DNA from 2 places in the Paenibacillus anseongensis genome. Region 2 is predicted to be linked to the other one. Evidence: riboswitches for the same ligand, from Rfam matches in the RefSeq annotation. Region 2 holds a riboswitch; the other holds the start of a gene.
The links. Region 2 has a riboswitch for cyclic di-AMP ahead of GON05_RS33165 (HAD family hydrolase). Riboswitches for the same ligand answer to the same signal wherever they lie in the genome.
Positions count from the first base shown of each region.

Region 1 (4,426 bases), on a different contig from region 2:
TGCTTTGCGAAAGGTTCAGCAAGGTTTCAAAGCCGACATTTTTGATTTCGCTGGGGAATTCCACCGAGCGTACCCTAAGGAATGGCGTCAAAACCAAAAACTTTGGAACGAGATCTTCCCGAACGTCGAAGTTACTGTACAATCGGATGCCAGAATGCTGCGTCCTGGGCTTTCCAGCATCAAGTCTTCTCGATCCCAAGAGGAAAATGATAAGGAAGAGGAGTATATCCAATGACATCCAAAGACATTCCCCTATGCATGGCCGCGTGCTTGATCATCACATTCTTTCAGTGGTTTCGCTTGAAAAACAGACCGACCAAAGACAAAGCGGCTTATCTCTCTATTTTAGCCTTATGCTGGATGCTAGCGATCGTTTTAGTCATGAATCCGAGTATGCCGGGTCCGACGCAGCTGGTAAATTACATTTTCTACCCTCTCGGTAAACTCTTAGATCATTAAAGGAGCCTCACGGACATGCAGATTGGCGGGAAACAATTATTCTGGATGATATTGACCATGCAGCTGGGAATGACCATTTTACTGACCATAAATCCATCTATCCAAACTGCGAAGCAAGACGCTTGGCTTTCAACCGTTTGCGCAACCGGAATAGGTGCAGGGATCGCTTATGTTTGCTCACGATTGAGTATCTATCATCCAAGGCAAACCATCGTAGAGTTTTCAAAAAAATTATTTGGTCGATACATCGGCTATACGGTTATGGTGTTGTATTTCATCTACTGGTACAGCGTGCTTGCGATTATCATAAGGCAATACGCAGAGTTCATCGTTGCGACTATTCTTCCCAAAACGCCGATCCTTGTCCCGATGCTAGGCATGCTCCTCGTAGCGATCTATGTAACTTTCTCGGGCTTAGAAGTTATAGCGAGATGCTGCGAAATTTTAGGGCCTTTAACCTTGCTCGGGATTGCTATTCCTCTCTTGCTGAGCCTAAAAAATATACATATCAACAATATCCTTCCCTTCTATGTGGATACCGGTGCGATGACTATCCTAAAAGGTGCGCTGCCGACCTCAACATTTCTTGGAGATTGCATCCTTCTGTTCGTCATTATGGGCTTTCTTGCAAAGCCTCAAGATGGGATGAAACCGGCCATACTCGGGGTGGCTGCTGCAGGTCTCTTAACAAGCATTTCGACTTTCTTAATCCTTTCGGTATTTGGACACATCTCCGCTTCGGGCCAAACCTATCCTTACTTTAATCTGATCCGATATATTTCCTATTTCGACTTTTTTCAAAACCTCGATTCCTTTGTTATCGCCATCTGGATTATTAGTGTGTTCACTAAAGTTTCTCTCTACTTTTTTGTTTGCACATATGGAACAGCTCAAAGTTTCGGTCTTAAAAAATGGCGACGTATGATTTGGTTCGTAGCACCGGTTATCGCTCTGCTTACCTTGATTCCTCGGGACTTTATCGATAGTTCCGTGGTATTTCCACAAAAAATCGCGATTCCTTATTTATTGCCCATCCATGGGATCATTCTGCCACTCTTGATGTGGGGGATAGCGAAGTTGAAATATAAATAAAGCCCTTGCGAAATCCCACCTGGGAAATCACAAGGGCTGTTTGTTTGAAATTCGCTATAGAGCATTAGTTGCTGATGAATTCCTGCACCCATTCTCCGTTATAATAGGCGACCCCAATTTTCGTGTAATTAGGGTTCAAAATATTTTCACGGTGACCCGTACTGTTCATCCATGCTTCCATGACCGCCTCTGGTGTAGGTTGTCCTTTGGCAATGTTCTCACCTGCATAGGAATAAGGAATGCCATAAGTGTTCATCATATCAAAAGGCGACCCGTAAGTCGGCGACGTATGATCAAAATAGTCGTTGTTGTACATATCTTTGGCTTTATCCAACGCCATAGCTGTAAGGGCGTTATCACTGGTTAGCGCTTGAAGCCCAGCTTTTACCCGTTCCTGATTAACTAATGTAACGACTTGGCTGGCAAAAGCGGATTGCGTAGGTGTATCTGGTGTTGACGGAACTGCTGGTGTTGATGGAGTTGGCGCTGACGGGGCTGGTGTTTGAGAGCCGCCGCTTGTCCATGTGCTGCCAGGAAGGTTCAACGTCATCCCAGACCAAATCACGTTCGGGTTGGCAACCTGAGGGTTAGCCTGAATCAGCGAAGTGAGACTCACGCCATACTTCTGGGAGATCAACCACATGGTATCGTTGTCTGACACCGTGTACGTGGCGGATGCCGCCATAGCTGCGCTGGAACTCATAAGGACGCTCAGACCAATAGCACCGGTTACGACTAGCTGCTTATAACGTTTCAACATAGAAATCTCTCCTTTTTGCGGCCTGCGAGGTTAGCTGTCGGATTCGGGTCAAAGAGTAATCACCCGGTCGCTTACATAGCGACTTCACCCCAAAGAATGGGTCCCCCGTGCTTTCTAAGAAGCTTCGGCCTTCTAAGTTTTTGATCCATAATCGATCTTTCCGATTGTAACACGGGGTTTTTCCGAAAACATGCCGCAAAATTTTCCAACGCTTTATGAAAGCGCAATCATCGCGCTGCAAAAAAATTTTCCAGCACCATGAATAAAAAACCATAACTTCCACAAAATACTCATACACCAAATAAAGGAGTGAATCCAGATGGCTAGCAGTAGAAGCAATACATTACTTGTGCAACAAGCAAAATCAGCTCTTGAGCAAATGAAATATGAGGTCGCTCAGGAACTAGGTATTCAGATTCCTCAGGACGGGTATTACGGCTACATGGCTACTCGCGATACCGGCGCAATCGGCGGACACATTACGAGAAGATTGATTCAAATCGCTGAGCAACAGCTAAGCGGCAACAGCACAGGTAATTTTAGACGCATGTAATGAACAAAGAAAAGACTGCACCACCACTTCCTCCTTGGTGATCCAGTCTTTTTTTACATCACAAATTCCATGAAAACCGGCGAACGAAGCCTTCCGTTTCTCGTCCAGTTTTTCGTCTTGATTTTGGCCATTAGCCGCGGTTCCATATAAGCAAAATGATTGTCCTCTTTGTAGACTAATCGGTGCTTCACGCCATCCAGCGCCTTCTGATGTTGAGGCGTTACCCCGGTCTCAATCACCCCAACCGGAATCTTCAAACCATTTGCTGAATCAATGGACGCCAGCAAAGCAAAGTTATTTTTCCTGTAACCAGAAATATAGACATCTGCATAAGTCCAGTTAATCACTTTTTGCCATTGCCTGGAGCGTTTGTTGCTCTCGTACTTGAAATGTTCTTTTTTCGACTTCAAAATGATACCCTCAAGCCCATCCTGCCGGATTTTCTCAAAATAATCCACTGCTTTACCCTCGTAAACCTTCACCCTTTTGTACCTGTCATTCTCGATGAAAGCTTGCTCCAACAGCTCCTTGCGTTTAAGCAAGGGTAATTCAGTGACATCAATTCCCTTGTATTTTAAAATATCAAATGCAAAAAATACAACAGGTGATAAGTCTGTCGGGTTTAAAAATCTGGCTGACATCGCTTCATAGTCCGGTTTACCTTGATCATCCAAAATAACCAATTCACCGTCAAGGATCGTTCCCTCGTGAATCGGGCATTGGAACAACTCAGGAAATTTATGCGTTACCAATTGATTGTCTTTCGTATATACATAGAGTTTGTCTAAATTAGAAAGAATGCACCTGAAACCGTCTAACTTCAGTTCTGCCACATGATGTTTACTGTTATAAGGTCTATTATCTTTGGCGTCTTGCAAAAGCATAGGAGAAATGAACATATGATATCACCCTACGTTAGATAATACTGCACTGTGATTCATCTGCCTATAGGGACTTGAAGGAAATCGAGGCCTACCCGCTCCATTTTCGACAAAACAAGTGCAATCCCTCTCTACAAAGCGACAATCAAATTCGCAGATTCCGTTTATAATGGAGGTAGATGAATGGGAGGGATGTTCGCATGGACAAGCTATTTATCAAAAGACTGCATACGTTAAACCGTCGCGACGAACTTAGATCAATGCTGCTGCTGGAAGGGATCAAACTCACTCTCAAACGGAAAAAAGAACTCGGCTTATTTTATAGATTATTCAAAAAGACGAAGAAGAAACCCATTGTTGCTAAAGGATGGAATTGAACTGCCATACGCATAAGAGGCGTCCACGAAAGTAGAATTTCTCTACCTTCATGGGCGCCTCTGCTATTTTACAATCTTACTTGCCGCTCTTCGCGTATTGCGCGCTGAACTCCTCAATAACTTTATCGCCGCCGGCTTTTCTCCACTGCTCGATCGCTTGCTTCCAGCCTGCCTCATCGATTTTGCCTAGGATATACTTCGTGCGGGCGTCGTCAATAATCGGCTTCAACTCGCTGCCTTTGGTCGTTTGGGTTTCGGAAACGAGCGGATTCGTCGGGTTATTGACCGCGATGGCCTCGTTTTC
Region 1 is NZ_WSEM01000012.1:360,482-364,907, forward strand. Features, by position in the region: gene GON05_RS14110 (Ger(x)C family spore germination protein) at 1-235, shown strand, start outside; gene GON05_RS14115 (hypothetical protein) at 232-459, shown strand; gene GON05_RS14120 (GerAB/ArcD/ProY family transporter) at 475-1,551, shown strand; gene GON05_RS14125 (CAP domain-containing protein) at 1,616-2,308, opposite strand; cyclic di-AMP (ydaO/yuaA leader) riboswitch at 2,316-2,451, opposite strand; gene GON05_RS14130 (alpha/beta-type small acid-soluble spore protein) at 2,631-2,864, shown strand; gene GON05_RS14135 (ATP-dependent DNA ligase) at 2,918-3,763, opposite strand; gene GON05_RS14140 (hypothetical protein) at 3,946-4,122, shown strand; gene GON05_RS14145 (extracellular solute-binding protein) at 4,199-4,426, opposite strand, start outside.
Region 1: it holds a riboswitch for cyclic di-AMP, as region 2 does, so the genes downstream of both, GON05_RS14125 (CAP domain-containing protein) here and GON05_RS33165 (HAD family hydrolase) in region 2, are expected to answer to the same signal.

Region 2 (4,426 bases):
GCATGATGCTCAAGGCGCATATCCATTAAGCTAAATCACGAAAGGCGGTAGAAGACCATGATGACATCCAAAGGACAAGTGGCATTAAATCATTCCAGTATGCAAGATACGTACCCGTCAAGAATTTATGAGGAACCAAATCTCTTGGAGAGGCAAGACCCAGTCGTTTATGATCATACGATCACTCAGTCCGTAATCAATGAGGAGCAGCTAGCTTTTTATGATAAGAATGGTTATTTGTTTCTAGAGTCCTTTTTTGATCAAAATCAGGTGCAGGTATGGAAAAAGGAGTTAGCAAGACTCTGGGATCAAAGTCGTCTTCTTGAAAAACCAGAAGTAATTAAAGAGCCTGGAAGTGATGAAATTCGATCCATCTTTGCTGTACACCGAGATGATGAAGCATTCAAACAAATCGCTGAGAATAAGCAGATCGAGGCCATAGTTCAGCAAATTTTGGGTAGTAATACTTATGTGCATCAATCTAGAATAAATTTCAAACAAGGCTTTACAGGTAAAGAATTTTATTGGCACTCGGATTTTGAAACCTGGCATGTGGAAGATGGGATGCCGCGGATGAGAGCGCTCAGTTGTTCTATTGCTCTAGAAGATAACACACCAAATAATGGTCCTCTTATGGTAATACCAGGTTCGCATCGTACATTTGTTTCCTGTGTAGGAGAAACGCCTAATGACAATTACAAGACATCGCTTCGCCGTCAGGAATATGGTGTACCTGACCAGAATAGTTTGAGATACCTGGCGGGGCAAGGGGGGATCATTGCTCCAACTGGAAAAGCTGGATCCATCCTATTGTTCGATTGTAATTTGATGCATGGCTCCAATAGCAACATTACCCCAGATCCGCGAAGCAATGTTTTTATTGTTTACAATAGTGTACTAAATAAGCTGAATGCGCCTTATTCCGGCAAACAACCTAGACCAAACTTCATCGCTAGTCGGTAATTATCAGGTTGGGGCCCGCCTTTCGGCGGGTCCTATAATCGAAAGGATGATGTTGTGTTCACGATCATATGCAGCATTCTTGTGATTCAGATCGTCTATGTGTCTTGTTTTACACTTCGCATGATCTTGACCCTCAAAGGTGAAAAATACACGGCTGCTGCAATCAGTATGCTAGAAATTCTTATCTATGTGATAGGTCTTAATCTCGTTCTAAAATATGTAAACCAACCTGCATGTTTAATCGTTTATGCAATCGGATATGGATTAGGTGTGCTTGCTGGATCATGGATCGAAGAAAAACTGGCTCTAGGATATGTTACGGTTAAAGTTATTACAGATGAGCTGCATCGTTATATGGCGGCTTATCTTCGCAAAGAAGGGTTTGGTGTTACCTCTTGGGTTGGTTGGGGAAGAGATGGTGAGAGAATGGTTTTGGAAGTTCTCGCACGTCGCAAAAATGAGAAGTTTTTGTATGACTGCATCCTGGCTATTGATCATAAAGCATTCATTGTCACTGTGGAGCCCAGAAAACTGCATGGCGGTTTCTGGTTAAATGCTACACGTAAATAAATTGTCATCTTGATAACGCTGAATCCTGACATTCAGGAGCGGAGGAACCATAGTAAACTGCTGCATGCTATTTTATGCACAGTGGGGTGAATCACGGAATCCACCGTGTAGGGCGATTCTCACGTCCAAATCCGACAGCTAACTTCGTAAGCGTATTATTGGTGTGGTTACGAAAATAACGGCGTAAGGCAGTTGCTTTCGTTGCCTTCCATAAGGAGGAGAAAAATTGAATATGTCTGAACAAACTTGCACTGAATATGTTTTGGTTTCCGCACCGAACCGAGCGGGAAAGGAATTTATCAACTTACTAAGAACGAAGGGAATTCAATATTACGCGATTACGAATAACAACTACGGAAAAAAACGCTTGGAAGCGATGGGTGTTGATCGTATTATTATGGTGAATACCGAAGATGTAACCAGCTGGACTCCGCCTGAGATACGAATTAGTAAAGTATATTTATTTGAAGTTAGTTTTAATCTATGCTGTCGATATATTCAAATTTGTAAAGATTGGAATCCGAAGTCCATACATGTGATAACAAAACGTGGGAATGCAAGAGTGACTTACAGAGCTCTAGGAGCTGACCATTTTACATACATCAATAATAATCAAGAAGCATCGCTCCTGCTGCTTCCATAAAGATGCACCCGGACTTAACCTCTTCTTTAACGGACAAGTCCGGTGCTTTCAATAATGATTTGAGAGTTAACTTCAAATTTGATTTGAGAGTAGACGTTTTGCCAATGTTCCCAGTCTTCCTCTTTGCCGAAATATTGACTCAGATAATGAAGTCCAAAGCCGTAGGGGTCAACCTTGGCATTGCGGATTTTATATAACAATTCTTGTGTGGTACTGTTTACGTTTTTTTCAAGCATTTTTTGGATCTGAAGAGTATTGGCGTCCATGACCGTAATTGGGCTTTGTTCAATCATTCCGTTTATTTTGAGATGAAGACTGACGATAGGAATGTCATCTTTCGATATAGAAACATGACGCGACACCCTCGACACGTAAAAGGCCAATCGCTTTCCTTTATAGTTAATAGGAATACCAGATCGGCTAAACTCATTCGCACTCATGTTATACAGTTTTGTTTCTTTCGGGTCTAAGACAAGTTTTTCTTTCATTTTATCAAGTAAAGAAAGCTTCTCGACAACATATGAATCCCCATCAAATCTAATGATGGGAAGGTAAGGATCAAGTCCCTTTTCTTTAAATCGACGGAAATTATCGAAGAGAAGAGCAGTCACGGTGTAAGGTGAAACCGTTCCTTCTTTGCCAAAGGTTAAGTAAAAGGAGTTGCCCGCCAATCTTTCTGTTGATGGATTCTCTTTTAGCAGTTTGTTTGCGCTCGGTTCGGCTAATGCCATATAGGCTATCAGCTGAATGTCTCTTCTTCTGGCAAGCCAATTGAGCGGTTCTTCCATCGACTCTTTTACTAGGCTGTTACCGAATAAGAACATCCGGCAATGTCCGAAATCGAGCTCTTTATCGACATGAGCTTTGATATTTCTAACTGCTTCGGCTATACTTGGGGCTTCCAAATGCTCGATTTGACTCTCCGCTAGCCCTTCACCAATCTTGGATGCTGGTATCGCGAGGCGAAGTGTTACCAAATAAGGATTTTCCTTATCTCCAGTCCAATCCACCCCCATAGCTACTACAAAGAATCTTTTATCAATGTCCTTAAAGCTACAACCTCCAAGGCAAAAGCAAAGGTAGAGCATAATGACAAGTAATAATATCCTCATGAAAAGGCGTTCTCCTTCTTTTTTCTCCATACAAAATAAAGCATCATAAAGACGAATATCATTTCAGTGAAAAAACGGGCCATGAGCCAAATCTCAGAGATAACCTGGTTTCTTTCTACGTTTACAAAGCGCATAAAAATGAAAGACAAGATCCCAGCACCTAAACCTAACCATATATTTATCTTGGGTACCGGCTCTTCTTCTACAGCTACTGAATGATTAATTGTATATCTAATGAACATGATGGCTGTGTGCCAAGTGTTCATAACAAAGAGCAATGATATTCCAGTGAAGAGCAGTAAAAAGACAAATAAAACCCGATTAATGAATCCATACTCCATAATCATGGAATCTGCCGTCATACTCCAAATGTAAACGTAATCGCCAACACCAACTGTACCGTGAAATCCGATAGGCACGAAAAAAGTAACCAATAAGAAGAAACATCCGAATAGGGGAACGACCCAACGATTTCGGAAGTGAAATCCATCGCTATGCAAGCGATTAAAAAGAACTAGGCTGAAATGACCAGAAAACAGAAATGTGGCCGAAACAATCGTTTTGAAGGATGGTGGTTTGTTTACATATCCAGCAACGTATCGGACTGCGTCCCAACTAAAGTTTTCATTAACCATAGCTTTAACTAGAAATAATAGAAGGAAAGGAGAGATGATAAGCATCATGATTTCATGTATAAACTGGACGGATCGGGTTGACCGGGTACTCGCCCATAACGCAGCACTAACCATGAGAAATAAATTTATGTAAGGATTTACGTCTGGATAAAAGAACATTCGAGCTGTCTCTGAATAGGCATATATAACGATGATTCCGGCTGGAAGCCAGATAAATAAACCTACAAACAAGGTGTTGACAATGGTAAACCATCTTGGGAGGTATAGATCGCATATTTCCGGAAAGCCTAGTCCAGGAAACCTTTCAAAACAAGCCATTATCACGAATGAAATGATGGAGCCAATCACCATTGCTAAGAGCATACCTGAAATTGCGCCATTAAAACGATCTCTTATGAGTATTGTTGGAACGAACATCATGATATTAATCATTCCAACATAGAGCACATGATAATAAGTATATCGAGACATCGATTAGTTGCTCTCCTTTCTATAGTGATGAG
Region 2 is NZ_WSEM01000034.1:474,632-479,057, reverse strand. Features, by position in the region: gene GON05_RS33180 (ectoine synthase) at 1-34, shown strand, start outside; gene thpD (ectoine hydroxylase) at 58-963, shown strand; gene GON05_RS33170 (DUF2179 domain-containing protein) at 1,018-1,533, shown strand; cyclic di-AMP (ydaO/yuaA leader) riboswitch at 1,540-1,702, shown strand; gene GON05_RS33165 (HAD family hydrolase) at 1,766-2,176, shown strand; gene GON05_RS33160 (Ger(x)C family spore germination protein) at 2,203-3,288, opposite strand; gene GON05_RS33155 (hypothetical protein) at 3,285-4,394, opposite strand; gene GON05_RS33150 (spore germination protein) at 4,398-4,426, opposite strand, start outside.